DNA from 4 places in the Streptomyces sp. BR1 genome. Region 1 is predicted to be linked to each of the others. Evidence: riboswitches for the same ligand, from Rfam matches in the RefSeq annotation. Region 1 holds a riboswitch; each other region holds the start of a gene.
The links. A riboswitch is a leader RNA that binds a small molecule or an ion and turns the genes downstream of it on or off. The one in region 1 is predicted to bind cyclic di-AMP.
Positions count from the first base shown of each region.

Region 2: another riboswitch for cyclic di-AMP. It lies ahead of ACT1U9_RS06510 (M23 family metallopeptidase); the one in region 1 lies ahead of ACT1U9_RS02560 (M23 family metallopeptidase).
Region 3: another riboswitch for cyclic di-AMP. It lies ahead of ACT1U9_RS00590 (transglycosylase SLT domain-containing protein); the one in region 1 lies ahead of ACT1U9_RS02560 (M23 family metallopeptidase).
Region 4: another riboswitch for cyclic di-AMP. It lies ahead of ACT1U9_RS14340 (M23 family metallopeptidase); the one in region 1 lies ahead of ACT1U9_RS02560 (M23 family metallopeptidase).

Region 1 is NZ_CM126252.1:549,322-556,900, forward strand. It holds gene ACT1U9_RS02525 (MBL fold metallo-hydrolase) at 1-9, opposite strand, end outside; gene ACT1U9_RS02530 (PPOX class F420-dependent oxidoreductase) at 106-546, opposite strand; gene ACT1U9_RS02535 (hypothetical protein) at 697-876, shown strand; gene ACT1U9_RS02540 (pentapeptide repeat-containing protein) at 1,024-1,953, shown strand; gene ACT1U9_RS02545 (polysaccharide deacetylase family protein) at 2,092-2,889, shown strand; gene ACT1U9_RS02550 (NAD-dependent epimerase/dehydratase family protein) at 2,959-3,948, shown strand; gene ACT1U9_RS02555 (SGNH/GDSL hydrolase family protein) at 4,012-4,803, opposite strand; gene ACT1U9_RS02560 (M23 family metallopeptidase) at 4,973-5,860, opposite strand; cyclic di-AMP (ydaO/yuaA leader) riboswitch at 5,865-6,033, opposite strand; gene ACT1U9_RS02565 (peroxidase family protein) at 6,365-7,579, opposite strand, start outside.
Region 2 is NZ_CM126252.1:1,583,980-1,591,558, reverse strand. It holds gene ACT1U9_RS06525 (DNA gyrase/topoisomerase IV subunit A) at 1-530, opposite strand, end outside; gene ACT1U9_RS06520 (M16 family metallopeptidase) at 745-2,103, shown strand; gene ACT1U9_RS06515 (M16 family metallopeptidase) at 2,121-3,488, shown strand; cyclic di-AMP (ydaO/yuaA leader) riboswitch at 3,703-3,863, shown strand; gene ACT1U9_RS06510 (M23 family metallopeptidase) at 3,877-4,647, shown strand; gene ACT1U9_RS06505 (GntR family transcriptional regulator) at 4,827-5,504, shown strand; gene ACT1U9_RS06500 (HPr family phosphocarrier protein) at 5,672-5,953, opposite strand; gene ACT1U9_RS06495 (bifunctional acetate--CoA ligase family protein/GNAT family N-acetyltransferase) at 6,154-7,579, shown strand, end outside.
Region 3 is NZ_CM126252.1:131,843-139,421, reverse strand. It holds gene ACT1U9_RS00615 (sodium:solute symporter family protein) at 1-524, opposite strand, end outside; gene ACT1U9_RS00610 (alkaline phosphatase family protein) at 818-2,485, shown strand; gene ACT1U9_RS00605 (hypothetical protein) at 2,504-2,707, opposite strand; gene ACT1U9_RS00600 (DinB family protein) at 2,714-3,268, shown strand; gene ACT1U9_RS00595 (class I SAM-dependent methyltransferase) at 3,475-4,149, shown strand; cyclic di-AMP (ydaO/yuaA leader) riboswitch at 4,489-4,672, shown strand; gene ACT1U9_RS00590 (transglycosylase SLT domain-containing protein) at 4,677-5,489, shown strand; gene ACT1U9_RS00585 (metal-sensitive transcriptional regulator) at 5,563-5,859, shown strand; gene ACT1U9_RS00580 (beta-glucanase) at 5,926-6,570, opposite strand; gene ACT1U9_RS00575 (cold-shock protein) at 6,937-7,140, shown strand; gene ACT1U9_RS00570 (DEAD/DEAH box helicase) at 7,400-7,579, shown strand, end outside.
Region 4 is NZ_CM126252.1:3,333,014-3,340,592, forward strand. It holds gene ACT1U9_RS14335 (aldo/keto reductase) at 1-357, opposite strand, end outside; gene ACT1U9_RS14340 (M23 family metallopeptidase) at 467-1,546, opposite strand; cyclic di-AMP (ydaO/yuaA leader) riboswitch at 1,558-1,705, opposite strand; gene ACT1U9_RS14345 (PP2C family protein-serine/threonine phosphatase) at 1,873-3,048, opposite strand; gene ACT1U9_RS14350 (hypothetical protein) at 3,157-3,459, opposite strand; tRNA gene ACT1U9_RS14355 (tRNA-Met) at 3,550-3,623, opposite strand; gene ACT1U9_RS14360 (PhlD) at 3,699-4,766, opposite strand; gene ACT1U9_RS14365 (MmyB family transcriptional regulator) at 4,901-5,731, opposite strand; gene ACT1U9_RS14370 (STAS domain-containing protein) at 6,999-7,340, opposite strand.

The DNA.
Region 1 (7,579 bases):
GCCGGTCACGGCACCTCCTGGGGCTCGGGGTCGTTCCATTATGTGCGGCGGGTACGACAACGCGGGAACCGCGGCATTACGCGGCAGCGACCCACCGGGGACGGCTCAGCCCGCGGGCTGCCCGTAGGCGTGTTCGACGCGCAGCCGCAGGACGAGACGGCGGTCGCGGACCATGGCCTGCCGGTACTCCTCCCAGTCGGGGTGCTCGCCGTTCAGGTCCCGGTAGAGCGAGATCAGCTCCTCCACCGTGTCGTCGTGCGGGTCGGCGGCCACCGGGGAGAGGTCGGCGGTGCCCTCGGCCACGGTCCAGGCCCAGCGGTCGTCGCTGGTCACGTGGTAGCTGGCGCGCGGGTCGCGGCGCAGGTTCTTGGTCTTGGCCCGGTCGTCGGTGAGGGAGACCTTGATCACGCCTTCTTCGGCGTAGTAGGCGTGCATCACATTGGAGAGCTGGGGGCGCCCGTCACGCTTGAGGGTGACCAGCACGCCGCCCTTGTACGCGGCGACCAGCTTGAGCAGTGCTTCCTGGTGTGCGTCGAATCCCGTCATGGCCAGGAGAACAGCGCGCGCGTACCGCCGATTCCCGACGCTCCTCCACGCGCGCGTGGAGGTGGTGTGAGGGATGACGGACGGTCGTGTGACGGACCTGGCAGTGAAAGTTCGGGGCAGATTGTCGGAGGGTGCGTTTAGGCTGGACGCATGTCCCATTCCGCCCACCACCCTGGTTCCGTACTGCCGGACGCCGACGCCGCGAACGAGGCGATCCGCGATCTGGTCGACAGCGCGGACGCGGACGGCGGCTGGCCCTCGGAGGAGTACGAGCGCCTTCTCACTCTGTGGGCGGCGGCCACCACCGCGGAGCTCGACGAAGCCGCGTAAGCGCGAGGCGACGGCGGCCGGGTCCGACCCGGGCCGCCGTACCGGACCGACCCCTCCCCGGCGATAGGCTTGACCTGCCCGTACGGCAGCCCATGCGGGTCCGTCACGGGTCCGTACCGGGGCCGACAGCGCAGGAGACCACCCACCTTGTCCGAGACATCCGAGCTGCGGGCCGACTGTGCGAACTGCTTCGGTCTGTGCTGTGTCGCGCTGGCGTTCTCCCGCTCGACGGACTTCGCGATCGACAAGGCCGTCGGGGACCCCTGCCCCAACCTCCAGCAGGACTTCCGCTGCGGCATCCACGACAAGCTGCGCCCGAAGGGCTTCCAGGGCTGCACGGTCTACGACTGCTTCGGCGCGGGCCAGAAGATCTCCCAGGTCACCTTCGCCGGCCACAACTGGCGCGAGAACCCCGACGGCGCCCGGCAGATGTTCGCCGCACTCCCGGTGATGCGGCAGTTCCACGAACTGCTCTGGTACCTCACCGAGGCACTGGCCCGCCCGGCCGCCCGCCCCGTCCACCGCCAGGTCCAGGCCCAGCTGGACAAGATCGAGCGCCTCACCCTCAGCGACGTCGACACCCTGCTCAACCTCGACGTGGCCGCCCACCGCGCCGAGGTGAACACGCTGCTGCTGCGCACCAGCGAGCTGGTGCGCGCCGAGGTCCGGAGCAAGAAGAAGAACCGCCGCGGCGCCGACCTGTTCGGGGCCCGCCTCAAGGGCGCCGACCTGCGCGGAGCCGACCTGCGCGGCGCCTGCCTCATCGCCGCCGACCTCAGCGGCGCGGACCTGCGCCTCGCCGACGTGATCGGCGCGGACTTCCGCGACACCAACCTCGCCGGCGCCGACCTCACCGACTGCCTCTTCCTCACCCAGACCCAGGCCAACGCGGCACACGGCGACACCGCCACCCTCCTCCCCACCGGCCTCGACCGCCCCTCCCACTGGAACAAGAACACCTCGGCCGCGCCCGCCCGCAAGGACACCGCACGCGGCGACACCCCGCGCAAGGGCTCCCCGGCCCGCAAGCCCGCAACCCCCGGCCGCAAGCGCCCCTCCGGCTCCCGGAACAAGTAACCGCCATCCCCGGCCACCCCGCGTAAAGCCGTCTGCACGCCACCTCGGGCCATAACACCACCCCACTATGCACTGTGTGTATACACCTCGCGTATAGTCCGGATCATGATTTGGTCCAGGCCGAAGGGGAGTCGCGTCATGCTCAGCAGCGGTAGGGGTACAGAGGTCCGTCGCACCCGGGGGCGGTCGGCGGCCGCGCTGCTCGCGGCCGCGTCGCTGGGCCTTACGCTGACCGGCTGCGGCGACAACGCGGTCTCGCCGCGCTCCGCCCGTAACGACGCACTGGACACCAAGGCCGTGGCGCAGAGCTCCGGCGCGTCCGGGGTCGACTGCCACAAGGCCAAGTGCATCGCCCTCACCTTCGACGCGGGGCCGGGCAAGTACACGCCCCAACTGCTCGACACGCTCAAGGAGAAGAAGGTGCACGCCACCTTCTTCCTGCTCGGCAAAAACCATGTCGAGAAGTACCCGGACACCGTGCGCCGCATCGCCACCGAGGGGCACGAGGTCGCCAACCACACCTGGTCGCACGAGCGGCTGGACAAGCTCGGCGCCGACGAGATACGCACCGAGCTCAACAGCACCCAGGAGGCGGTCGCGAAGCTGACGGGCCGCAAGCCCGTCCTGATGCGTCCGCCGCAGGGCCGTACCAACAAGACGGTCACCGAGGTCAGCAAGGAGCTCGGGCTCTCGCAGATCCTGTGGAGCGCGACCGCCAAGGACTACTCCACGAACGACTCGGCCCTGATCCAGAAGCGCATCCTCGACCAGGCCGACCGCGACGGCATCATCCTGCTGCACGACATCTACGACGGGACCGTGCCCGCCGTCCCCGGGATCATCGACACGCTTCTGGAGCGCGGCTTCACCTTCGTGACCGTCCCGCAGCTCCTCGCGCCCGCGCCCCCGAAGCCCGGCCAGCTCTACCGCCCCTGACCAAGTCCGGATTTCGCCCTCAGCATGCAACGGTTCTCAAGGCCGGTCCGGGCAGGCAGAGTTGCGGCCATGAAACTGCTGATACTGGGTGGTACGGAGTTCGTCGGCCGCGCCGTCGCCGAGGCCGCGCTGGCGCGCGGGCACGAGGTGACCGTCTTTCACCGGGGACGCCACGAGGCGCCCGACGGCGTGAGCGCGCTGCACGGCGACCGGACCGCCGAGGGCGGGCTCGCCGCACTGACCGACGGCCGGTGGGACGTGGTCGTGGACACCTGGTCGGGCGCGCCCTCGGCGGTCCGGGACGCGGCACGGCTGCTGGCCCAGGGGCGTGCGGCCCGGTATGTGTACGTCTCCAGCCGGTCCGTGTACCCGCATCCGCTGCCGGCCGGGTCCGACGAGACCGCGCCCCTGGTCGACGGCTCGCCGGACGCGGGCGAGGTGGCGTATCCGCAGGCCAAGCGCGGTGGCGAACTGGCCGTGGAGCAGGAGTTCGGCAAGGAGCGCTCGCTGCTCGTGCGGGCGGGACTGATCCTCGGGCCGTGGGAGAACATCGGGCGGCTGCCGTGGTGGCTGGGCCGCATGGCGCGCGGCGGCGAGGTGCTGGCGCCGGGGCCGCGCGATCTGCCGGTCCAGTTCATCGACGTCCGGGACCTCGCGGAGTGGATCGTCAGCGCCGCGGACTTCGGGCTCTGCGGCCCGTACAACCTGGTCAGCCCGCCGGACCACACCACCATGGGCGCGCTGCTCGAAGCGTGCGCGCGGGTCACCGGCGACAAGGCGGTGCTGCGCTGGACCGATCCCGAGCCGATCCTGGCCGCCGGTGTCGCGCCGTGGAACGACCTGCCGGTGTGGATCCCGCCGGGCGATCTGCACGACACGATGCACGTCTCGAACGTGTGGAAGGCCGTGCTCGCCGGGCTGCGCTGCCGTCCCGTGGAGGAGACGGTCGCGGACACCTGGGCGTGGCTGGAGTCCATCGGCGGCGAGGCGCCGCAGCGGCCGGACCGCCCCCGGGTCGGACTCGACCCGGAGACGGAGCGGAAGCTGCTGCACGGCTGAACCACCGCGCCAACACTGCCGTCTTGACGGTCCGTCAGGACATACCAAGGACTCGATAGGCCGTCAGAGCGGCAGCAGGTCCGGGCGCTTGGGCTCCACGTGGTCGCCCGAGCTCTCGCCCCGCAGCCGTCGCCCGATCCACGGCACCAGGTGCTCGCGCGCCCAGTGGATGTCGTCGCGCCGCACCTCAAGGGTGCCGCGCGGCGGCAGCGGCGGCCACATCTGGTCGGGGTCGGCCGGCACTTCAAGGCCGAGCACCTGGGCGGCGCGCAGCGCGACCCGGGTGTGCCCCTCGGGCGACAGATGCAGCCGGTCCTCGTCCCACGCCCGCCGGTCCTGCACGGACTTGAGCGACCACAGGTCGAGCACCGGGCAGTCGTAGCGGTCCGCGATGGACCGTACGTGCGCGGTGTACGTGGCGACCTTGCCCCGTAGATGCTTGAAGACCGGCACCCCGCGCGTGTCGAACCCGGTGGTCACCATGACCGTCGGGATCGCGCTCTTCAGGTCGGCCACCGCGCGCTCGAAGCGCTCGGCGACGTCGTCCGGGTCGGTGCCCGGCCGGATGATGTCGTTCCCGCCCCCGCAGAAGGTCACCAGGTCGGGCGCGAGCTCCTTGGCCCGCGGCACCTGCTCCTCGACGATCTGGTCGAGAAGCCTGCCCCGGACCGCGAGATTGGCATAGCGAAAGGCCCCCTCCGGTCGCTGATCAGCCAGTAGCACGGCGAACCTGTCCGCCCAGCCGACGAACACCCCGTCCGGGCCGGGATCGCCGACGCCTTCCGTGAAGCTGTCGCCGATCGCCGTGTACGACCCGAACGTACCGCTGTTGAATGATCTCGAATCGTCTGCCACGGGACCATATCTTTCCCTTACGGATGTGACCTACGCGACCGTAAGGAGGGGTTGACGGTGGGTGATATAGACCACCCGGTCAGTTTGGCCCCAACGGGAATACGCCAAAGAAGGCGCGGCCCGGCACGATTTCACGTACCGGGCCGCGCCGTTTCGAGCCGCTGAACTGTCAGAGGCTGGCGCCCTGCTGGCGCAGATACGCGAGCGGGTCGACGTCCGAGCCGTAGTCCGGGGTCGTACGGATCTCGAAGTGCAGATGCGGGCCGGTGACGTTGCCGGTCGCGCCGGAGAGGCCGATCTCCTGGCCCTCGGTCACGGTCTGCCCGGCCGAGACGACGATCTGCGAGAGGTGGGCGTACTGGGAGTACATGCCGTCGGCGTGCCGGATGACGACCTGGTTGCCGTAGGCGCCGCCCCAGCCCGCCGTGACGACCGTGCCCGCGCCGACCGCCTTCACCGTGGTGCCGGTCTGCGCCTCGAAGTCGACGCCGGTGTGGTAGCCGCTGGACCACATGGATCCGGCCATGCGGTACGGGGTGCCGATGCTCACGCTGTCCAGCGGCGCGCGGAAGCCGGAGGCGGAGCCCTGGCTCGTCTTGGCGGCCGAGGTGGTGGTGGCGGGTGCCGCACTGGAGGCGTGCGAGGTGGCCGTCGACGTGTGCGAGGCCGTGGCGTGGGACTTCGCCCCGATCGTCAGCTTCATCCCGGGCCGGATCAGCGCCGGGTCGTCGCCGACCACCGCGCGGTTGTCCTGGTACAGCTTCTTCCAGCCGTCGAGCCGGTGGTCCTCGGCGATCTTCGAGAGGCAGTCGCCGGACTGCACCTTGTACGTCGTGGGCGCGGCCTGGGGCGAGGCGGCCGGGGCGGCGACGAACACGGACGCGGCGCGGGCGGCCTGCTGCGGCGCGACGGCCGGAGCGGCACTCTTCACCGCGGCGTGCGCGCCGGTGGCGCCGAGCAGCGGGATGGCGAGCGCGGCGCCGCCGGTGCCGGCGGCGACCATGCCCCGGGATATCGGGCTGGACTTGGGGCGGCGGTGCTTACCCTTCGCGGGCATGGCGGATTCCTCTCCGGCGCCTGCGAGGTGAGCTGTCGGGTTCGGGCTGGAGCTGCCCGGCCGGGCGCACCACAATGCGGTGCGTCGGCTTCACCCCAAGCCGTGCCGGAATTCCGGACGGCGCCTACCTGGGTCCCCCGCTCCTGCCACACGTGGATGGGTGCGGATTCCGAGCGGTGGCAGGATTCGGCGGTCCACCCGGATTGCGGTGACCGTAAACGAGCATTGCTGGCCGCGACAAGTACCCATTCGTCATTCGATTTCGCGGACAGGAATTCATCGGGGAATTGCGGTCACCCTGTGTCGACGATGAATCCCAACAGGCCCCGACGGCAGGGGGATTCGGCACGACCCACCGCCACGGACCGTCACCGGTATGACGCTGCTCACGGACGACTCACGGAAAAACCTCCCTTCCCGTGGGGGAAATGGAGGGTTTTCCGTATAGCGCCCAATACGGACGAAAGAGCCGATCAGTGCATCTTTACGTCCGAATGCCTCGCCTCACTCCTGTCCCGCGATGTTCCACGGCGCGAACGCGTTCTTCTTGCCCGCGAGCGCGGTGCGCAGCTCCGGGTAGTGGCGCAGCAGCACGCTGATCATGGTGTTGCCGTCGATCCACTCAAGCCCGGCCTTGGAGTACACCTCGGGGGTGTAGTACTCGGTGAAGAACCGGTCGCTGTTCAGTCGGCGCGAGGCCATCAGGATGAAGATCCTGAATGCCGTGTCGCTGAAGGCGAAGCCCTTCGGGAGTTTCTCGGCGAACATGCCGACCTCCAGGTCGACCTTCTCGATGTCGCCGCCGTACACCCGCTTGATCTCTTTCGCCCACACCGGATTGTCCGTCAGGTCCTTGAATTCCTTGGCGGGCTTGAGGCGGAGCAGTCGGCGGAATTCGTTGTAGCGCGGGACGCCGAGTTCGCGGGTGCGCAGGATGTCGGTGGCAGCGAGGTCCTGGAGGTGGCCGTCGGGACGCTCGTACTCCTGGAGGAACTTCGGGAAGTTGTGCAGCGTGACGAGTCCCGGGTGGAGTGTGCCGAAGCTGTAGAGCAGGTCGATCGTGGGGATCGAGCCGAGCACCTTCAGGGCCTCGGGGCCCGCGATGTCCCGGAACGTGGCATCGCGCAGTACGGAGTTGTCGTTGGCGGCCCGCAGCTCCCAGTCGTCGCGGATCAGCGGGTGCATCCGGTAGACGGCGACGAACTCCTCGGTGAGCGCGTACGGAACGCCGTAGTGGTCGGTCTCGCCGCCCGGGATGCCGCTGATGACCTCGGACTTGCTGATCCGCCCGAACAGGTCGTGCACCCGCTCCCCCGCCAGCCCCCACCAGTTGGCGCGCAGTGCGGTGACGGTGGTCGGGTGGCTGATGACGGCGGGGGTCCACTCCACCGTGTGGATCTTGGCGATCAGCGCGGCGTTGACGAGCCGGGCCCGCTCGAAGATCTCCTCGTCGTCCCAGCCCGGGTACGCGGCGTGCAGCTGGTCGCAGATCGCGTTGTGCTCGCGGGTGAACACGTCGTGCATCAGGGCGAGTCCGAGCCAGAAGCCGGGGATACGTGAGGGGTCCTTGGCCGGGTCGGAAGGGAACGGCATCCGCTCGTCGTCCCACAGGTGCAGCTTGCCGTTCTCGCCGGTGCGCAGGGCGCGCAGCTCGTCCTCGCTGTTCCCGTAGATCTGCGAGGCGTCCCACCAGTGCGAGAAGACATTGACCCGGGTGTC
Region 2 (7,579 bases), 1.0 Mb from region 1:
AGGTTCGGGAACGCGGCGGGCAGCGCCACCGGCTCCTGCTCCTGGCCGTCGTAGTTCGGCGAGAAATCGACGGTGTCCTCGTCGATCGACTCGGTCATCAGCGAGGTGGCGTCGGCCATCTTGCACTCGGTGTAGCGCATCGCGGCCGGCGGGTCGTCGTTGCCGAGCGAGCCGAAGTTGCCGTGGCCGTCGACCAGCGGCAGGCGCATCGAGAAGGGCTGGGCCATCCGCACCAGCGCGTCGTAGATCGACGCGTCGCCGTGCGGATGCAGCTTGCCCATGACCTCGCCGACCACGCGCGCGCACTTCACATAGCCGCGCTCGGGGCGCAGGCCCATCTCGTTCATCTGGTAGACGATGCGGCGGTGGACCGGCTTCATGCCGTCGCGGGCGTCCGGCAGGGCCCGCGAGTAGATCACCGAGTAGGCGTACTCGAGGAAGGAGCCCTGCATTTCGTCCACGACGTCGATGTCGAGGATCTTCTCCTCGAAATCGTCCGGCGGCGGGGTCTTCGTGCTGCGGCGGGCCATCGCGGCTGCGGCTCCTTCACCAACGAGTTCTTCTCAGCGACCACCAACAAGGTCTGCTCCTGACGCCGACCATTGTGGACCGTCCCACTGACAACGCCGACCGCGACCCGGAACAACGCGGACCGGGACCCGGGAACTTCGCCAGGTGTCGGTGCGCTTGCATACAGTGGCAGGACTTCTTCCTGACTTCTTCACCGCGATCGAAGGGACGTACATGCCCATGGGTCACACGGCCACCGCCCAGGCCGGCTCCGGCGGCCTGACAGCGACCGAGCACCGGCTGGCCAACGGCCTGCGAGTGGTGCTCTCCGAGGACCACCTGACCCCGGTCGCCGCGGTCTGCCTCTGGTACGACGTGGGTTCCCGCCACGAGGTCAAGGGCCGAACGGGCCTTGCTCACCTCTTCGAGCACCTGATGTTCCAGGGCTCCCACCAGGTCCACGGAAACGGTCACTTCGAGCTGGTGCAGGGCGCCGGTGGTTCGCTCAACGGCACCACCAGCTTCGAGCGCACCAACTACTTCGAGACCATGCCCACCCACCAGCTGGAGCTGGCGCTGTGGCTGGAGGCGGACCGGATGGGCTCGCTGCTGGCCGCCCTGGACGAGGAGTCCATGGAGAACCAGCGCGACGTCGTCAAGAACGAGCGCCGCCAGCGCTACGACAACGTGCCGTACGGCACCGCGTTCGAGAAGCTGACCGCGCTGGCCTACCCCGAGGGCCACCCGTACCACCACACGCCGATCGGCTCGATGGCCGACCTGGACGCGGCGACCCTTGAGGACGCGCGGAACTTCTTCCGTACGTACTACGCGCCGAACAACGCGGTCCTCGCGGTCGTCGGCGACATCGACCCGGAGCAGACGCTCGCCTGGATCGAGAAGTACTTCGGCTCCATCCCGACGCACGACGGCAAGCAGCCGCCGCGCGACGGCGCGCTGCCCGGCGTGATCGGCGAGCAGCTGCGCGAGGTCGTCCACGAGGACGTGCCGGCGCGCGCGCTGATGGCCGCCTACCGGCTGCCGCACGACGGCACGCGCGAGTGCGACGCGGCGGACCTGGCGCTCACCGTGCTCGGCGGCGGCGAGTCGTCCCGGCTCCACAACCGCCTGGTGCGCCGCGACCAGAGCGCCGTCGCCGCGGGCTTCGGCCTGCTGCGCCTGGCCGGTGCCCCCTCGCTCGGCTGGCTGGACGTGAAGACGTCCGGCGGCGTCGAGGTCCCGGACATCGAGTCGGCCGTCGACGAGGAGCTGGCCCGGTTCGCCGAAGAGGGCCCCACGGCCGAGGAGATGGAGCGCGCCCAGGCCCAGCTGGAGCGCGAGTGGCTGGACCGGCTCGGTACGGTCGCGGGCCGCGCGGACGAACTCTGCCGGTACGCGGTGCTGTTCGGCGACCCCCAGCTCGCCCTGACCGCCGTCGACCGGGTGCTCGACATCACCGCCGACGAGGTGCGGGACGTCGCCCGGGCCACCCTGCGCCCGGACAACAGGGCGGTGCTGGTCTACGAGCCGACCACCGCCGAAGCAGACGAGGACGAGGCGGCCGACGCCGACGCCAAGGGAGCAGAGCAGTGAGCGAGACCGGCGTGACCATGGAGTTCCACCCGCAGCCGGTGGCGGGCACCGCGCGTCCCTGGGCGTTCCCCGCCCCCGGCCGCACCACCCTGTCCAACGGGCTGACCGTGCTGCGCTGCGACCGCCCGGGCCAGCAGGTGGTGGCCGTCGAGATCTTCCTCGCCGCCCCGCTGGACGCCGAACCGGCCGGTCTGGACGGCGTCGCCACGATCATGGCGCGCGCGTTCTCCGAGGGCACCGACAAGCGCTCCGCCGAGGAGTTCGCCGCCGACCTGGAGCGCTGCGGCGCCACCCTGGACGCGCACGCGGACCACCCGGGCGTGCGGGTCTCCCTGGAGGTGCCGGTCTCCCGGCTCCCCAAGGCGCTCGGTCTGCTCGCCGAGGCCCTGCGCGCGCCCGCGTTCGCCGACGCGGAGGTCGACCGCCTGGTCCGCAACCGCCTCGACGAGATCCCGCACGAGCTGGCCAACCCGGCCCGCCGCGCCGCCCAGCAGCTCTCCAAGGAGCTCTTCCCGGCGACCGCGCGCATGTCGCGCCCGCGCCAGGGCACCGAGGAGACCGTCACGCGGATCGACGCCGCCGCCGTACGGGCCTTCTACGAGGCGTACGTGCGCCCGGCGGCGGCCACCGCGGTCGTCGTCGGCGACTTCGGCGCCACCGACCTGGACGCGGTCCTCGCGGACTCGCTCGGCGCCTGGACCGGCACCGCGGCCCAGGAGCGCCCGATGCCGCCGATCACCGCCGACGACACCGGCCGTGTGGTCATCGTCGACCGGCCCGGCGCCGTCCAGACCCAGCTGCTCATCGGCCGGGTCGGTCCGGACCGCCACGACCGCGTCTGGCCCGCCCAGGTCCTCGGGACGTACTGCCTGGGCGGCACGCTCACCTCCCGCCTGGACCGCGTCCTGCGCGAGGAGAAGGGCTACACGTACGGAGTACGTGCGTACGGTCAGGTCCTGCGCTCCGGCGCCGAGGGCACCGGCGCCGCCATGCTCGCCATCAGCGGCTCGGTCGACACCCCGAACACCGGCCCGGCCCTGGACGACCTGTGGACGGTGCTGCGCAAGCTCGCCGCCGAGGGTCTGACCGACCCCGAGCGCGAGACGGCCGTGCAGAACCTGGTGGGCGTCGCCCCGCTGAAGTACGAGACGGCGGCGGCCGTCGCCGGGACGCTGGCCGACCAGGTCGAGCAGCACCTCCCGGACGACTTCCAGGCGCAGTTGTACGCGCGCCTCGCCGAGACGGGCACCGTGGAGGCGACGGCGGCCGTCGTCAGCGCCTTCCCGGTGGACCGTCTGGTGACCGTCCTCGTCGGTGACGCGGCGCAGATCGCGGAGCCGGTCAAGGCCCTCGGGATCGGTGAAGTCACCGTCGTAGCGGGCTGATTGGGAGCCGCGTCGCGCGCGTGGCGTCCCGTACGGGAAGGACCCCGGTGGCAGGTGTGCCGCCGGGGTCCTCCTATATGTCCCATTTAGTGGGGAGGTTGCCTGTCTGTCATGTGGCGTGCGCTACAAAAACAGGCGTCTGTTTGGCGATTGAAAGATCAGCCGTCTAGCGTCGGTCGGGCTGTCCGTCACCACCCGTCGCAGCCGCGGCACCGGACAGCGATCGCCGAGTCCCCAACTGGCGCGAGCCAGGGGAGCCGGGGACCCACTCAGTCCCTGGGGTGAATCGGACGCCTCCGCCCGCGGAGGGGCCCGTAGGAGACCTTCCAGCTCCGAACCCGTCAGCTAACCCGGTAGGCGAGATGGAAGGAAAGGACACCGCCTCTCCATGGCGTTCACCCGTGCCACCGGGAAACATCGTCGTCCGAGCGCCATGTCGCGCAAGAGCGCGAACATAGCCGGCATCGCCACCCTGGCCACCGCCGGAGTCGTGGGCACCCTCGCCTCGCCGGCCCTCGCCGCCGAGAACGCCGCGTCCACCTCGGCCTCCGTCGAGGACACCGGCATCACGCAGGCCATCGTCATCGGCGACACGCTCGCCGACCGCATCGGCGCCCAGGCCGCGGCCCAGCAGCACGCCGCCGACAAGGCCCGCGCCGCCGCCGAGGCCAAGCGCAAGGCCGAGGCCCGGGCCAAGGAAGAGCGCGCCGCCAAGGAGCGGGCCGCCCGCGAGGCCGAGCGCAAGCGCCTCAACACCTTCGTGGCGCCGATATCCAACTCGTACGTCTCCACCGGCTACAAGACTGGCGGCTCGCTGTGGTCCTCCGGGAGCCACACCGGCATCGACTTCCACGCGGAGAGCGGCACCGTGGTGCACGCCGTGGGGCTCGGCACCGTGGTCGAGGCGGGCTGGGGCGGGGCGTACGGCAACAACATCGTGATCAAGATGAACGACGGCACGTACACGCAGTACGGCCACCTGTCGTCCATCGGCGTCTCCGTCGGCCAGTCGGTCGAGCCGGGCCAGCAGATAGGCCTCTCCGGCGACACCGGCAACACCACCGGCCCGCACCTCCACTTCGAGGCCCGCACGGCCCCCACCTACGGCTCGGACATCGACCCGGTCGCCTACCTGCGCGCGCACGGCGTCGACGTCTGACGCACGGGCGTACCGTCCTTCCGCGAAGCCCCGGCACCTTGTGCCGGGGCTTCGTCGCGTTGGCCAAAAGATATCGCTGGAATAGGCCATGTCACCGGGAATTAACAGCCGCTGGAATAGAGTCGCCGAACAGGCGTCGATCGACCGCGTTTCGCGGGGATTAAGGCGGAGGTTCGGTCATGCGCATTCCGGCGCAATCGGTATGCACGGCGATCCGTGACGACATCGTCGCGGGACTCTTCGAGCGCGGCGGCCGGCTCACCGAGGAAGTGCTCGCCCGGCGTTACGGAGTCTCGCGCGTCCCGGTCCGCGAGGCGCTGCGCACCCTGGAGTCCGAGGGCTTCGTGACCACCCGCCGGCACGCCGGGGCCTGTGTCGCCGAGCCCACCGAGCAGGAGGCGGCCGACCTGCTCGAAATGCGCGTACTGCTCGAACCGCTGGCCGCCGCGCGGGCGGCGACGCGGCACACCGAGGCCCATCTGAAGGTGCTGCGCGGCCTGGTCAGGCTGGGTCAGGAGCGCATCCGGCGGGCCCAGGGCGAGGACCTGCGCTCGCTGGGCGTCTGGTTCCACGAGACGCTCGCCCAGGCCTCCGGCAGCCCCGGCCTGATCGCGCTGCTCACCCAGCTGCGCCACAAGATCGCCTGGATTTACGTGGTGGAGCACCCCGCGCTGCCGGGTGAGTCCTGGGCGGAGCACGGGGCGATCGTGGACGCGGTGGCGCGGGGCGACGCCGAGCGGGCCAGATCGCTGGCGACCCTCCATGCCGAGCGCGCCTTTTCCGCCTATCGGCTGCGCCGCCCGGCGGACGTGAGAAGTTCGCAACATGCCGTAAACATCGCGGGCGTACGTGCTTAACAAAGCCGCCGTATACAAAGAGAAGTAATTCGAGGGGCCGGTTTTCCGCTGCCCGGAATCAGCAGGCGTGTATGTGAAGCCGCGTAAAAGAAAGCGAGCCGTGGATCCCGAATTCGGGATCCACGGCTCGCTTCGTGAAGCGTGGGGCTCGGCCGACCGGGGTGCGGTCAGACGGTCTCCGGGAGCTCCTCAAGGCCCTCGGCGACGAGCTTCGCCAGACGGTCCAGGGCCGCGTCGGAGCCCTCCGCCTCGGAAGCCAGCACGATCTCCTCGCCGCCCTGCGCGCCCAGGCCGAGCACCGCGAGCATGGAGGCGGCGTTGACCGGGTTGCCGTCGGCCTTGGCGATCGTCACGGGGACGCCGGAGGCCGTGGCGGCGCGGACGAAGATGGAAGCGGGGCGGGCGTGCAGGCCCTCGGCCCAGCCGACATTGACGCGGCGCTCAGCCATGGTGATGCCCTTCGAAATCTCTGACGGTTGTCTAGACCATTCTCTCATGTCCTGCGGAGTGCTCATAACGGCCTCGGACCCCGGCCCTGAGGCCGTTCGGCCCTGCGCTCCTCTCCCTGTCCTGTCCCTGTCCGGGCGCCCTGCTCCGGCTCCCTACCTTGGCCCGCCCCAACCGGCGCCGCGACCCGTAGGCTGCCCGTATGCAGGCTCCGCAGGAGAAGACGCAGGACCCCGCGTACCCGGCCCACTGGGAGGCCGACGTCGTGCTGCGCGACGGGGGTACGGCCCGGATCAGGCCCATCACGACCGCCGACGCCGAGCGGCTCGTCTCCTTCTACGAGCAGGTGTCGGACGAGTCCAAGTACTACCGCTTCTTCGCGCCCTACCCCCGGCTGTCCGCCAAGGACGTGCACCGCTTCACCCATCACGACTATGTGGACCGGGTCGGGCTCGCGGCGACGGTCGGCGGCGAGTTCATCGCGACCGTCCGCTTCGACCGGATCAACGCGCAGGGCCGCCCCGCCTCGGCCCCGGCCGACGAGGCCGAGGTGGCCTTCCTCGTACAGGACGCCCACCAGGGGCGCGGGGTGGCGTCCGCGCTGCTCGAACACATCGCGGAGGTCGCGCGCGAGCGGGGGATCCGGCGGTTCGCGGCGGAGGTGCTGCCCGCCAACAACAAGATGATCAAGGTGTTCACGGACGCGGGCTACCAGCAGAAGCGTTCCTTTGAGGACGGCTCGGTCCATCTGACGCTCGACCTGGAGCCGACGGCCGAGTCGCTGGCCGTGCAGCGCGCGCGTGAGCAGCGCGCGGAGTCACGCTCGGTGCAGCGGCTGCTCGCGCCCGGCTCGCTCGCCGTGATCGGCGTCGGCCGCGAGCCCGGTGGAGTGGGGCGCACGGTGCTGCGCAATCTGCTGGGGGCGGGGTTCACCGGCCGGGTGTACGCGGTCAACCGGGCCTTCGGGGACGGGAGTTCCACTGCCGGCGGCGGCTCGTGGTTCGGTGGCGGCCCCACGGTCGACGGTGTACCGGCGGTCCGCTCGCTCGCGGAGATCGGGGAGCCGGTCGACCTGGCGGTCGTCGCGGTACCGGCCGAGCGGGTGCCGGAGGCGGTCGCGGAGTGCGGCGAGCACGGGGTGCAGGGCCTCGTCGTCCTCTCCGCCGGTTACGCGGAGAGCGGCGCGGCCGGACGCGAGCGCCAGCGCGAACTGCTGCGGCAGGTGCGGTCGTACGGGATGCGGCTGATCGGGCCGAACGCGTTCGGCGTGATCAACACCGCGCCCGGGGTACGGCTGAACGCGTCCCTGGCGCCGGAGCCGCCCGACCGGGGCCGGATCGGCCTGTTCACGCAGTCCGGAGCGATCGGCATCGCGCTGCTCTCGGGGCTCTACCGGCGCGGGGCGGGCCTGTCGACGTTCATCTCGTCCGGCAACCGGGCGGACGTCTCGGGCAACGACATCCTCCAGTACTGGTACGAGGACGCCGATACGGACGTGGTCCTGCTGTACCTCGAATCCATCGGCAACCCGCGGAAGTTCACCCGGCTCGCGCGGCGGACGGCGGCGGTGAAGCCGGTGGTCGCGGTGAAGGGCGCGCGCCACAGCGGCTCGACCCCGCCGGGCCACG
Region 3 (7,579 bases), 420 kb from region 1:
GCGAGCACGAAGAGCCCCGCGACGACGATGGCCACCCACTGCGGCCAGCCGAGCAGCGCCTCCACGACGATCGACAGGGCGTAGAGGTTCACGCCCGCGATGAGGATCGCGGCGAACGCGAACAGCGCCGAGCTGAGCAGATGTGCGGATTTGTCGAACCGCTGGAGCAGGAACTCCGGGACCGAGCGGACCTTCGAGCGGTAGTAGAACGGCATCATCACCAGGCCGAGGAAGACCATGGCCGGGATGGCGCCGATCCAGTACCAGTGGACGACGGCCACGCCGTACTGCGCGCCGGTGGCGGCCATGCCCAGGATCTCGGTCGCGCCCAGGTTGGCGGCGACGAAGGCGAGCCCGGTGACCCAGGCGGGCAGCGACCGCCCGGAGAGGAAGAAGTCGAGGCTGGTCTTCACGCTGGCGCGGGCGGCGAAGCCGATGCCCAGGACCACGACGAAGTAGATCGCCAGGATCGTGTAGTCGAGCCCGTTGGTGGGGAGCCGCAGTCCATCGGCCAGATATTGCATACGTACCCGCTTCGTCGCGCGAACTTGATCGGAACGGAACCTACGCCTCGATGGTCAGAACCTGAAGAGTTTTGTTGGGAATGTTTGTTGGATTGTGATCGAGCGCGCGGGGAGTGATGGGTCGGGTGTGAGCCGGTCCGGGCGCGGGGCGGCGGAACCTTGGCCCTCGCATGGGCCGTTCCATACCGGCCATGCCCTGGCCGTTCACCGTTTTGCCCCGCCCGATACACACACCGTCACTACTCATGGGGCACACCCCCCACCCCCGGTTCCACCTACGTCAGGGGAAACCCGTGAACCGCCGCTTCCTCCGGCTCGCCGCCACCTTCGGCGCGGTCGGCGCGCTCGCCGGAACGACCGTGCTCCAGGCCGGTGCCGCCCCCGCCAAGCAGCACGGTGCCGCCGCCCGGCACGTCCTGCTGATCTCCGTGGACGGCCTGCGCCAGGCCGACCTCGCCCGCTACACCGCGCAGCACCCGCAGTCCGCGCTCGCCCGCCTCGCACGCGGGGGAGTGCAGTACACCCACGCCGCCACCACCACGCCCTCGGACTCCTTCCCCGGGATGACCGCCCAGGTCACCGGCGGCGGCCCGGGCACCACCGGCGTCTACTACGACGACTCCTACGACCACACACTGCTCCCGGCCGGCACCACCGACTGCGCCCACACCAAGCCGGGTGCCGAGGTCGACCTCACCGAGGACCTCGACAAGGACAAGTCGGCGCTCGACGCCGGCCAGGGCCTCACCGGCCTGCCCGGCAGCATCCTGAAGATGACCGGCCGCCCGGGGACGCTGATCAACCCGGCCGCGCTGCCCGTCGACCCCAAGACCTGCAAGCCGGTGACCCCGCACGCGTATCTGCGGGTCAACACCGTCTTCGACGTGGCGCGCAAGGCGGGTCTGCGGACCGCGTGGTCGGACAAGCACGCCGCGTACGACATCCTCAACGGGCCCTCCGGCGACGGCATCCAGGACCTGTTCACGCCGGAGATCAACTCCGACGCCATCGGCTTCCCGAAGGGGACCGACTGGACCAAGGACAACCGGGCGACCGAGCAGTACGACCACTACAAGGTCCAGGCCGTCCGCAACGAGATCGACGGCTACGACCACAGCGGCACCCACCGCACCGGCACCCCGGCGGTCTTCGGCCTCAACTTCCAGTCCGTCTCGACCGCCCAGAAGCTGCCGTCCTCCGACGGCCTCAAGGGCGGTTACGCGGCCAAGGACGTGCCCGGGCCGCTGGTCGCCAAGAACCTCGACTTCGTCGACACCGAAATCGGCTCGCTGGTCGCCGAGTTGAAGGCGCGCCACCTCGACGGCAGCACCACCGTCATCCTCTCCGCCAAGCACGGCCAGTCGCCCGCCGACCCCACCGCGCTCACCCGCGTCGACGACGGCCCGCTCGTCGACGGCCTCAACGCGGCCTGGAAGAAGGCGCACCCGGGCGCGGGCGACCTCGTCGCGCACAGCGCGGACGACGACGCCTTGCTGCTGTGGCTGGGCGACCGCTCGCAGGCCGCCGCCGAGTTCGCCAAGACGTATCTGCTGGCGCAGCACGGCACCGGCACGGACATCGACGCCAAGCCCAAGGCGTTCACGCGCGGCGGTCTGGCGACGGTGTACGCGGGCGCCGCGGCGGCCCGCCACTTCGGTGTGCGCCCCGGTGACTCCCGTGTCCCGGACGTCTTCGGCGTGGCCCAGTACGGCGTCGTCTACACCGGCGGCACCAAGAAGATCGCCGAGCACGGCGGCGCCGCCCCCGACGACGTGAACGTCCCGCTGGTCGTCTCCGGCGCGGGCGCTCCGGCGGGCGTGCGTGACGCGGCACACGTCCACACCACCCAGATCGCCCCGACCATCCTGGCCCTGCTCGGCCTGGACCCGCGCGACCTGGCGGCCGTACGCCAGGAGCACACGCGGGTGCTGCCGTTGCGCAGTGGCGCGACCCACCGTTGAAATGACGTGAGTTCACGCTCATAGCGTCACGGGCGTGCGCAGACGTTCTATCGCCGTGGCCGTCGTCGCGAATTGCGCGGCGGCCGCGTGCTTTTTCACTTTGCCCATGCGCTGGGCGAATTCCTGGGCGGTGAGCCAGTTCGACAAAATGGTGTCGAGTTCGATGAGGCTCACGTTCTGCGACTTGAGCGTATTGATCACGGACTTCATGCGGTCGATCATGGGGCCATGACGAGCCCACGCAGCAGAAGAGCCCAGTTGTTCATCGACGCCGAGCGGGACAGCCGGTTCAGCAGCAGTGCCACCGTCGACGAGCGGACCATGCTGGTCGACTTCCTGGCAGCTCAGCGCACGACGCTGGAGCTGAAGTGCGCCGGTCTGGAAGCGGAATTGTCCCGGCGTTCGGTGGCTCCCTCCACGCTGTCGCTGCTGGGGCTCGTACGCCATCTCGCCGATGTCGAACGCCGGTGGTTCCGGCAGGTCCTGGCAGGGCAGGACGCGCCGCTCCGCTTCTCCTCGGCGGCGAACCCCGACGGGGACTTCGACGACGCGGTGGCCGACCCGGCCGTCGTCGCGGAGGCGTGGGAGGCGTGGCGGGCCGAGGTGGCGTTCGCGGAGAAGTTCGTCGCCGAGGCGCCCGATCTCGACGTCGCGGGCGAGGACGCCTGGCGCGGCCCGGTGTCGCTGCGCTGGGTCGTCATCCACATGATCGAGGAGTACGCCCGGCACAACGGCCACGCCGATCTGCTGCGCGAGCGGATCGACGGAGCGCGCGGGATGTGACCGAGTGGCGGTGCTGTGACCACGCTGGACGGTCTCACCGCCGGATTCCGCGGTTGCACAGTAAGGAGTCCTGTCGCCATTGCCCGTGTCATATGTTGTCGATCAACGGGCCACTAGCCCGAGGCACTTGGGACGTGCTTGAGCGGGGCCTGGGCCGAGGTCGGCCACGGGGGCCTGTGCGATGACGATGACGAAAGGCGCACTTGATGACCATCACTGCCGCAGAGAGCTTCGAGGCCGTGTACCGGGGCGAGGGCGCGTTCGCGCTGCCGCCGTGGGACATCGGCGAGCCGCAGCCCGAGTTCGTCCGCATCGTCGAGGCCGGGGATGTCAAGGGGCGGGTTCTCGACGCGGGGTGCGGGACCGGCAGCCTGGCCCTCTACCTGGCACGTCAGGACCTTGACGTGGTGGCGCTCGACTTCTCGCCGACGGCCGTCGAGTCGGGCCGCCGCAAGGCGGCCGACCAGGGCGTGGACGTCGAGTTCGGCGTGGCGGACCTGTCGGCCGTGGAGGGTTACGACGCCGAGTTCGACACCATGCTGGACTGCGCCCTGCTGCACGCGCTGGAGGAGCCGGAGCGCGGGCGCTACATCCGTGAGCTGTACCGGATGGCGCGGCCGGGCGGCGTCGCGCACATCCTCACGTTCTCCGAGCGCGTCCCCGACTTCGTCGAGGTCGTCAAGGGCATCGGCCCGCACCGGGCCACCAAGGACGAGCTGCACGGCGAGTTCACGGCGGCGGGCTGGGACGTGCTGTCGATCGAGGAAGGCACCATCGTCGGGCAGATCGCCGTCACGGAGATGGCCTCCGAGCTGGGCGCCGAGGTCACCACCCGGATCGACCTGCCGTCCTGGCTGCTGAAGGCCCGGCGCCCGCTGTAGCCGCGCGCATGGCTGCGTAATGTCCGAAATGATCCTTCAGGGTCACTTTCTTGCTTATTTCGCTAATGATGCCACTGCGGGTGAATACGTAAATTAGGCGGCATTTACGTGCCGCTTGCCGGGGCGTTGTTTTCGGCCCGGGAAAGTGAAGTGGGTCACGTGGTCGGTCGCAGGCCCAAGGTCGGCGGCCGACCAATTCCCTTTGCGGCGAAGGCGAGTTGAGGATTCCGGTCGGGCGCGTGCGGGGCGCCTGTCTTGCAGTGGATCTTTATCTGATATGGCGCGGTGAATTCGGTCCTTGTTTCTCCCGGACCTATTCGCTTACGGTCACGGCTAAATCCGGATGGACCGCCGAATCCTGCCGCCGTCCGGATACCTCCCACACACGAATGGCAGGAGCGGGGGACCCAAGTAGGCCGCCGGTCCGGTTTCCGGAACGGCTCGGGGTCAAGCCGCGTGCGCCGCGGCCGGGCATCTCCTGCCCGAACCCGACAGCTCACCTCGCAGGCGAAGGAGAGGAATTCGCCATGGCCGCAAAGGGTAAGCACCGCCGACCCAAGTCCAACTCCCTTACCCGTGGCCTCGCCGCCGCCGGTACGGGGGGCGCCGCGCTCGTCATCCCCGTGATGGGTGCGACCACCGCCGGTGCCGCACCCGCCGTGACGTACTCCGCCCCCACGATGAAGGCGTCGGTCCTCGCGGCCGCCAAGCCGGCCGTGGTGAAGGCCGTGGCGAAGAGCGCCCCCACCAGCTACTCGGTCGTCGCCGGTGACTCGCTCGCCAAGATCGCCCACGACCTCGATGTGAGCGGCGGCTGGAAGGCGCTCTACCAGGACAACCGCCAGGCCATCGGCGGCGACCCGACCATGATCCACCCCGGCCTCACGCTCACGATCGGCAAGCAGGCCCAGACCTCGGCCACCGCCGACCGCGCGGCCACCACCACCCGCGCCGACCGCTCCGCGCGCTCGACCACCCTCACCCAGGCCACCGCCGCCGTCGCGAAGACGACGTCGTACGCGAACAACCTCGACGGGTGGATCCGGCAGTCGCTGGACATCATGGCCCAGCACGGTATCCCCGGCAGCTACGACGGTATCTACCGCAACGTCATGCGCGAGTCGTCGGGCAACCCGCTGGCCATCAACAACTGGGACTCCAACGCCGCCGCCGGAATCCCGTCCAAGGGCCTCCTCCAGGTCATCGACCCCACCTTCCAGGCTTACCACGTGCCCGGCACGTCGACGGACAGCTACGACCCCGTCGCCAACATCACCGCCGCGTGCAACTACGCGGCGAGCCACTACGGGTCGATCGACAACGTGAACGGCGCCTACTGACCGGACCCCGGGCAACAGGTCACCTTCCTCGCCACTTCGTCGGGGCGATACCCCCCGGGGTACGCTGGCACGGATGCGCAGCGAGGAAGGACCGCCCATGGCCAGGACCGTCGACGAGGAAGCCACCACCGCCGTACTGAACCGGCTGCGCCGTGCCCAGGGGCAGCTCGCCGGTGTCATCGCCATGATCGAGGCCGGGCGCGACTGCAAGGACGTCGTCACGCAGCTCGCCGCCGTGTCCCGCGCGCTCGACCGCGCGGGATTCAAGATCGTGGCCAGCGGTATGCGCCAGTGCATGGCGGCGGCGGACGGCGAGACCCCGCCGATGACCGAGGCCGAACTCGAACGCCTCTTCCTCGCGCTCGCCTGACGGGGAGGGGGCGCAGCGGTCGGCCCGGTCCGCTTCGGCGAAGTGCCGTGACATCACGGCGAGTTGTCACTGTTCGCGATGCACCCGCAGCATCGGCACCTCGAACGACATCTCCGATACGCCGGGTTGTGGCGGTGGGTGGTAACGGCCCGCGCAGACCGACAGGTTGACGATGAGGTGGGCCCGCCAGTGCCGGCCCACTCCGCGCTGATCGGAGAAGACAGCCGCACCGTTCACCCACCAGGTGACCGACCCCGCGCCGAACTCCACCCGTAGGTCGACGAGGCCGCCGGGGCGGACGGCCGGGTCGCGGTGGTAGTGGTGCGCGCCTCTGACGTGGTTGGACAGCTCCAGCAGATCCGGGTTGTCCGGGTGGTACTCGAACACGTCGATCTCCTGGCCGCCGTCCCGCCAGGTCCAGATCGCGGGCCACGCCCCCAGCTCCTGCGGGAGCCGTACGCGTGCGTCGAGTACGTCCCCGGCGCACACCATGAAGTCCTCGTCGCCGCCTTCCGTGGTCAGCAGTCCCGTACTCCACGTCCCCTCGGGGCGGCGCCGTGCCCGGAAGGTTCCGGTGCGGCTGTAGGAGGGGTCGGCGACCAGGTGGTCCAGCTTGTCGTCGCCGGGGTTGACCGGACCGCCGTCCGGATACGCCCAGGAGCGGCCCGCGACCCACTGTGCGGGCGAAGCGAAGTCGGCGGTGAAGAGCACGGCCACACTCTGGCACGAACCGGGCACGCTCCGGCACGAAGCGGCGCCCAGGCCCGCCGAGCACCCCCTGCGGTGTGCTTTACGTAAGCAAATATGTGATGTCACCGTTCGAAAACTTGGGCAATGGGCGGCGAAGTTCCATGGTGCTCCAGGTGAAAATTGAGCATTTGCTGTACGGGGCGACCCTGCCGTGCTACTGTTGATCCAGTTGCAGTTGTGGTTCCCAAAAACTTCAAGTGCCTTGACGGTCTTCTTCCGTCGGGCACTTTTGTATTTCCGGTGCTTTTCCGGACGGGGCAATCATCACGGCGACGCCGGGGTCCGCACAGTGTGGACCTCTGGGCACTGCCCCGAAGGAGATATGACATGGCTACTGGCACCGTGAAGTGGTTCAACGCGGAAAAGGGCTTCGGCTTCATCGAGCAGGAGGGTGGCGGCCCGGACGTGTTCGCCCACTACTCGAACATCGCCACCTCCGGCTTCCGTGAGCTCCAGGAAGGCCAGAAGGTGAACTTCGACGTCACGCAGGGCCAGAAGGGCCCGCAGGCGGAGAACATCGTCCCCGCCTGACGCGTTTGACGCTCAGATTTGACGCAGCTGGGGCCCGCACCTTGTGTACGGGCCCCAGCTCGTTGCTGTCTGCGGGACCGTGCCCGCCGCGCCGTGAACGGCGCCTCGCACACTGCACGGATCACATGACGCCGACCCGGGCTCCGTTCCCGGCTCCGGCCTCGTATTCGTTTTTTCTTTCGGCTCGTTCTTGCGATTCCCAGGCCGTTGTTCCGGTCGCGAATTCCTCGATACGTGCCATATCGAGGAAGGTTCTCCTTTGAACCGTTCAGCTCGCACGAATGACCGTTCCTTCGGCGCCCGCAAGGGCGGTGGCCCGGCCGGTTCCGACCGGGGCGCGCGCTTCCGTCCGCAAGCCTCCGGGCGCTCCGGTGCCCCCGGTGGCCGTGGCCGTCGTACGACCGCCCCGCAGGGTGAGTTCGCGGCGCCCGACACCCTC
Region 4 (7,579 bases), 2.8 Mb from region 1:
GATGTAGTCGGTGCCGAGGCGGCGCAGGGACTCCTCGACGGCGGCCTTGATCGTGGTGGGCGCGAGGCCCTTGTACGTGAGGTGGGCGCCGACCTTGGTGGCGACGACGACGTCCTCGCGGTTGCCGCGCGCGGCGAGCCACCGGCCGATGATCCGCTCGGACTCACCGCCCTCGTTGCCCGGGGCCCACTGCGAGTACACGTCGGCCGTGTCCACGAAGTTGCCGCCGGCGGCGGTATACGCGTCGAGCACGGCGAACGACGCCGCCTCGTCGGCGGTCCAGCCGAAGACGTTGCCGCCGAGGGCGAGCGGGAAGACGGAAAGGTCCGAGGCACCGAGCGGGCGCAGAGAGGTCATGAGGGGGCAACGGCGTTGTGGGGCACGGGTATTCCGGATACGCGGCCCGATCCGGAACCCGGACGGGAACCCCGGACCGCACCCGACCCGGGGTGGAGCCCCACCCGACCTACGGGTTGAGCCCCTTCGACTGCAGCCACGCCATCGGGTCGATGCCCGTGCCGTCCGGCGTGTGCACCTCCAGGTGCAGATGCGGGCCCGTGACGTTGCCGGTGGCGCCGACGCGGCCGATCGTGTCGCCCGTGCTGACCTGCTGGCCCGCGCTGACCGCGATCGACGACTGGTGGCAGAACCAGAGCTCGGAGCCGTCGTCCAGCTCGATGACCGTGCGGTAGCCGTACGAGCCGGACCAGCCCGCCGACTTGACCGTGCCGCTGTGGATCGCCTTCAGCGGCGTACCGGTCGGGGCGGCGAAGTCGAGGCCCGTGTGGTGGCCGGAGGCCCACATCGAACCGGCCTCGCCGAACGTCGAGGTGATCGTGTACGAAGCGACCGGCAGCGAGTAGCTCTTGGCGAGCTCGGCGAGGCGTTCCTCCTCGGCCTTCTTCGCGGCGGCCTCCTCGGCGGCCTTCTTCTCGGCCGCCGCCTTCTGCTGCGCCGCGGTCTGCGCGGCCTTCGCCTCGGCCGCGGCCTTGTCGGCCGCTGCCTTCTCGGCACTCGCCTTGGCCTCGGCCTCGGCGTTGTTCTGCTGCTGTTCGGCCTGCTGGAGGATGCGGGCGCGCAGGGCCTCGCCCGCGTCGGTGGCGCCCTGCTCGGCCTCGGCCCTTGAGACGCCCGCCATGGTGAGCGGGGCGCTCGCCACGGCCCGGTCGGCCTTGGCGGTCGGGGACGTATCCGGGGTGTCGTCGCCCGCGATGTCCGATATCAACGTGCCCACGCCCGGCAGGGACTTGACGTCCGGGAGCTTGTCGGCGACCGAGTCGGGCAGGGATATGGAGACCGGCGGCTTGGTCTGCGCGCTGGCCATGCCGCCCGCGCCGACGGCCGCGATGACGCCGACGCCGAGGACGGTGGAGCTGCGGGCGAGCCCGCCGCGCTGCTTGGCGACGCGGTGCCGGCCGCGTACGGCACGCAGGGACTCCTCGGTGGGGTCCCACGGCTCCCACACCTCGGTGTCACTGGGCGGGGCCCCGTACAGGGAGACGGGGGGAACCGGCGGGGTGCCGAGGGCAGGCTCGTTGGACGCCACGGGGGCGCACTCCTTTCCTTCCTTCTCGCCTACCGGGTTAGCTGACGGGTTCGGAGCAGGAAGGTCTCCTACGGGCACCTCAGAGAAGTGCGAAGGTGCCCGATTCACCCCAAGTTGGTGGTTCCCCGGTTCCCTTGCGGGATTCGGCGCGTGCGCACGGTGCCGCCTAGGCGACGGCTGGGACGACCGCGCTGCGTTATCGAACGTTAATAGACACCGGGACCTGTTTCCAAGCTGTTCCCGTTGATCCTTAATGACAGTGCGTCAAATGGCGTGCACTGCGGGGCCGTTCGGCTACGAAGGGTTACGAGGCGGCTCGACCGGGGTCATGGCACCACCGGCATCGTCCGGCGCCGCTCAGGCTGGCGCACCCCCGGGCGGCTCACCGCGAGCAGCGCCATGTCGTCGCTCGCGCCCCCGCCCGTATGTCTGCGCACGTCGTCGACGAGCGCGTCCAGCAGCTCCTCCGGACCCGGGAAGATGCGGCCGCGCAGCCGCTCGTGCGGATCGTAGAAGTCGCCCGGGGCCTCGGCCGCGCGGGCCTCGGAGAGGCCGTCGGTGTAGAGCAGCAGCGTCGCGCCGGGCGGGAACGGGTACGCGTCCGCCCGGTCCGGCCACACCCCGAGCTCCGCCATCCCCAGCGGCAGCGCGGGGTCGGCCGGGGTGAGCGCGTCGAGCCTGCCGTCCGCGTGGAGGAGCAGCGGCTCGGGGTGCCCCCGGTTCACCAGGCGTACGCACTCGCGGCCGGGCGGGATCTCGGCGAGCACGGCGGTGGTGAAGCCCTCGAAGGCGTCAAGGCCGTCGCGCCGGGTGCCCTCGCGGGCGAGCGCCCGCTCCAGCCGCCCGGCCACGTCCTCCAGTGACGGCTCCTGCTCGGCGGCCTCCCGGAACGCCCCGATGACCACGGCCACCGCCTCCACCGCCCCGAGCCCCTTGCCCCGCACGTCCCCGACGACGAGCCGCACCCCGTACGGCGTGTCCTGGACGGCGAAGAGGTCGCCCCCGATGAACGCGCCCGCCTGCGCCGCCTCGTAGCGCGCGGCGACCTGGAGTCCGCCGATACGGCCGGACGGCTTGGGCAGCACCGCGCGCTGGGCGGTCTCCGCGATCACGCGCGCGGAGGCCAGGCGCTCGCCGCTGCGGCGCAGGGTGCGGTTGATGACCAGGGCCAGGATCGCGACGGTGAACACGGTGAACAGCTCGCTGACCGCCTCGGCGGTGCTGGGGATGTCGTGGAAGGCGTCGGTGAGCACCACCGCCCCGACGGCGGCCGCGCCGATGACGGCGGTGCCGACCCGGCCGAAGAACGAGGCGGCGATCAGGGGCGCGGCCGAGTAGAGGGCGGCGGCGGTGAGATCGGGCGGCGTCGAGACGTCGAAGACGACACCGACGACGAGGAGCAGCGCGGGCAGGACGCGGACGAGGCCGAGCCGCCGCAGTCGGGCGGCACCCGCCACCTGGTCGAGGCGCCCGGGCCCCTCGTCCTCTCCTCGCTGCCGCACCTGTCGTCTCCCTGCGCGTCCGCCGGGCTGCCGACATTCCGTGCCCCACCCAGGCTGTCGGGCGGCGTGCGCCACGGCGACCGCACCTCGGCCAACCGGGCTACCGGGTCAGTGGCGGTCGGCCCCGGTCGCGATGAGCCTCGCCCGGCACCGTCGGGGCCCGGCGAGCCCCCGTACGCACGTCCCTCTGGCGTGCCGACGGGTCGCAGGGGGCCCGTGCACGGCCGGGACGCCGCCCTTGGTGTGCCCCGGCGCGGACAGCCAGGGCACGGCGACCGGCGGCAGCGGGAACGAGACGCACATCAGCAGCGCGCACGCGGCGAGGAACAGCGGCACGACGGGCACTCTCCGCCGCGTCGCCGCCCCGATCCGGGCCATCGATTCCAGCAGCCCCGCCGCGTGCTCGCGCATGGTAATGGGGACAGTACTTTACGTAAGTGACGAGTTTCTGTGAAACGCCACAGGGCCCGGCACATATGTGCCGGGCCCTGTGGACTTCAGTAGCGGGGACAGGATTTGAACCTGCGACCTCTGGGTTATGAGCCCAGCGAGCTACCGAGCTGCTCCACCCCGCGTCGGTAAACACAACTGTACGGCATGCGGGGAGGTGCTCCGTACCGGATTGGCGTGAGCCACCCCATCGGGCCGGTTCAGGCCGACCAGTGCCCCCGGGACGCGGCGAGCACGAACCCCGGGCCGAAGCCGATGATCAGGCCGTACTGGCGGTCGGCGGGGGCCTGCGCGAAGGTGCGGGCGAGCACGTCGAGGACGGCCGAGCCGCCGAGGTTCCCGTTGGCGGCCAGGCTCGCCCAGGCGTGCCGCAGGTCGCCGTGGTCGCGGTCGCCGTTGAGCCCGAAGCCGACGGCGGCGTCCTCCAGGACCCGGGGCCCGCCGGGGTGGACGACCGCGAACTCCAGCGCCCGGCCGCTGCCGCCGAGCCACTTGCGTACCGCCGGCAGGCTGTCGTTGAGGGCGGCGGTGGCGGCGGAGGTGGAGTCGAAGTGCAACCCTGCGCCCGACAGGCGCCCCTGGTAGCGGTCGATGCTGTCGGGCAGCACGTACTCGAAGGTGTCCTCGATGACGAAGCTCGGCCCGGCCCAGGCGGGGGTGTCGGAGACGACGACCGCGCCCGAGCCGTCCCCGAAGAGCACCTTGTAGATCATCGACTCGCGGCTGGTGTCCGTGTGGTTGTACGTGGCCGTGGACAGGCACTCCGCGACGACGACGAGGACGTGGGAGCCGGGGTGCGCGGCGATGTCCTGGTGCGCCCGGACCAGACCGTGCGCGCCGCCCGCGCAGCCGACGGTGGCCATCGGGATCCGCCGTACGTCGGGTCGCAGGCCCAGCTCCCGTACGAGCGCGACATCGAGGGACGGCACGGTCCACGAGGTGGTGTGGCTGGTGATGACGCAGTCGATGTCGTCCGGTTCCAGTCCGGCGTGCGCGAGTGCCTCCCGCCCCGCCTGCGCCGCAAGCCGCAGCGCGTCCTCGTACGCGGCCCGGTTCCGCTCCTCGATGGTGGCGTTTCCGGCCACGGTCGGAGCGTGCAGCGGGCGGGTGAAACGGCGGGTCCGGACGGTGGTCGCGCGGGCGATCCGCAGATGCGCCTCAAGCCGCGGCCGGTCGGGGTGGGCCCGCCGTATGTCCGCACAGATCTCATCCGTGGCGACTATGTGCTCCGGCAGGACGACGGAGGGAAGGGCTATGTGTACGGGCACGACGGGGCTCCCCTTCGAGAGGCCAACGGGCGAAATATCAACCTAGTTGAGACGGCTGGATTTCGTTCCTCTGAATTCGAACAGAGCCCAGGTTTCGGGGTCGTGCGGTGGTACGGACGGCGCGTACGGGAAGTTCAGCTCGTCAGGGGCGCGCTGAGCATCGGGTGGCGGCTCACGAGCGAGGCACCCGGTGTGTAGAGCAGCAGCATCACGCGGGCACCGGGCGAGGTGACCGGCTCGGCGACGCAGGTGGTGACCCAGCCGGGCCCGTACAGGCTGTGCCGGATGGGGCGTTCGGACCCGTCCGGGTACGGGATCGCGCTCGCCCCGGTCTCCCGGTACAGCGGCCCGGCCACCGGGTCGGCCTGCACCTCGGCCTCCAGGCGGCGCAGCTGGGCGTCGTTGGGCCGCATCTCCACCCCGTGCTGCAACTGCGGCAGCACCATGGGCGCCCACCGGTACTCCCAGTCGGTCAGCACCTCCTCGCGGGCCTCGGCGTCCAGCGCCATCCAGCGCATGGTGTTGTCCGGCACCTCACGGCGCGGGAAGAGGTCCGCGAACTCCTCGTTGTACGCGAGCAGGTTCCAGGCGGCGTCGGTGATGTAGGCCATCGCCCCCTCGATCTGCTCGACGACCCGCTGCCACACGCCGGGCACCGACATCCCCGAATCCCGGTTCAGCGTGTACGGCGGGTACTCGCGCCGCGTGAGCCGCCACAGGAACGTCCACTCCTGCTCGTTGAGCCGCAATGTTCGCGCCACATTCGTCAGGAACTCGGCGGTGGGATTGAGTTGCCCGTTCTCGAACCGGTTGTACGTGCCCGGTGTGCGCTCCAGAAGGACATCCATCTGCTCCTGGCTCAGCCCGGCAACGCGCCGCCCCGGCCCCGCCTGCCTGGGCGGAAACCCGGCCGACTCCGGATGAATGGCGGCACGCCGCTCCTGGAGAAGCGTCTTCAGGGACATACGGTCACGAGCGGCGAGCGGCAAAGCGGGACCTTCGTTCGGCGGGACGGGTGGGTGGGCCGGGGCGGGCCTTGGGCGGGGAGATCGGACTTTCGCTCAGGAGCTGGGGCCTCCGAGGGCTGAATGTTGATGGCTGGATCATTATCTGCAATTCAGCCCCCTGGAAAGGGGGCGGGGTATCCCTCCACACTGGTCCGCACGAAGCCCTCACGGGTCTCGTACGCATCAACCCAGGTGGCAGTGGTTGCCGGGCGTCCGACCGAACGGACGCCGACGCCCGCCGCCCCCGGGATACGGCGACTGTCCCCTGTGCCGCGGGCCGGTCGGCGTACACACCCCAGACAGCGGCCGGTGTCGACAATCGCCAACACGTTGCGTCCTCGACACCGGCCGCCCGCGGCGCGCCGGAGAGCACTATTCCCCCGTCTCCGGCCAACCCCGGCATGCGGGCCGGGGTTCCTGAAACGGCCGGTGCCGTGGAGCGCGCCCCCTCGGGCGACACCACGGCACCGGCCGTCTTCGTGGGGGGCCGACGGGCCAAGAACGGCGGAACCCCCGCCGACCTGTGTCGACGGGGGTCCTGACCCCGAAGGGTCCCGGTAGGCCATGTCGGACTCGAACCGACAACCAATGGATTAAAAGACGGGGAGGACGAGTGATGGTGATCAACGGCCCGTGCCAGCTTATGCCGTTGTGGCTGGTCAAGGGGCGCACGGCCTGACCACCAAGGCCGCCCCATGACGCTTGATCCAAAGACATCCGGGCTCACATCGGGCTCACATTCCAGCGGCGTTGACCTGCTCATATGGCAAGACGGCCCGGGAAGCAAGCGTGGTGTCCGGCCGGGACGCCCACTCTCGGCACCGCGCTCTCCGCCCATCTCACCCGCACAGGGTTACGGCCCCACGGCGGGGGCACGTGCCCATCAACAGGGCTGCCGCGAGACCCTCACGCACACCGACGAGGGAGAAACTCCCGCAGCCCTCAAGGTGCTGGGCCAGGGCGTGCGCCCTGCGGGAAGCCGGGGGACGAACTGCGGGGCGCACACGCCGGTCAACCGGAACCACGGCATGCCGGGGGGCACCATCTCATCGGTGGTGCCCCCCGGGGCGAGGTGCGCGCGGCTCCCCTTCCGTCGCGCTTCCTCGCGGTGGCGTCCGCCGGGTCGCGCGCCGCGGGAGATGTGCCCGCGCCCGGAGCTGACGCCGGGCCGGAGCCGTGTCCGTTGACGGGCGCGGCCCCGGCCCCTCCAGTGGAGGTCTGCTGGTCAGGCGGCCGGAACGTGATCGAGGATGTCGAAGTCGGCTCCAAGGCACGGGTGGCGCAGCATCCACAGAGTGATCCTGTGGACGCAGATCAGGCGCAGACGGCCGTTGCGGTCGTCGGCATGGGAGCGCACGTCGGCCAGGGCAGCGACGCCGGTCCCGTCGATGAAGGCCAACGAGCGGAGATCAATGAGGAGGTCTGGTGAAGGCCCATCGAGCAACAGCAGCAAGCTGCTGGTGAGTTCAGGGGTCGTGAGGATGTCGATCTCGCCGCGCAAGGTGGCCAGAGTGGCCGCTCCGTGCGCATATGAGGTCAGCAGGGGAACATCGTCGGAAGCGGGCATGGTGCCCCTCGATCCGGATCGCCGTATAAGGCGCCAACTTGGATCGAGGCAGGTTCACCGAGCCCCAGGCTGACGTCCCCAGCCTACCGCCGCACGGGTGACGTGCACAGCCGCAAATGGATACAGATCATCACCTTCCGTAAAGCGATGCCAGCCGACCGGGCCCGCGCCGCTGCCACCAGGCTTGCGGGCATTGCTCTCGGAAGAGGACCGGGTCTACCCCGAGACAGGGAGGATGA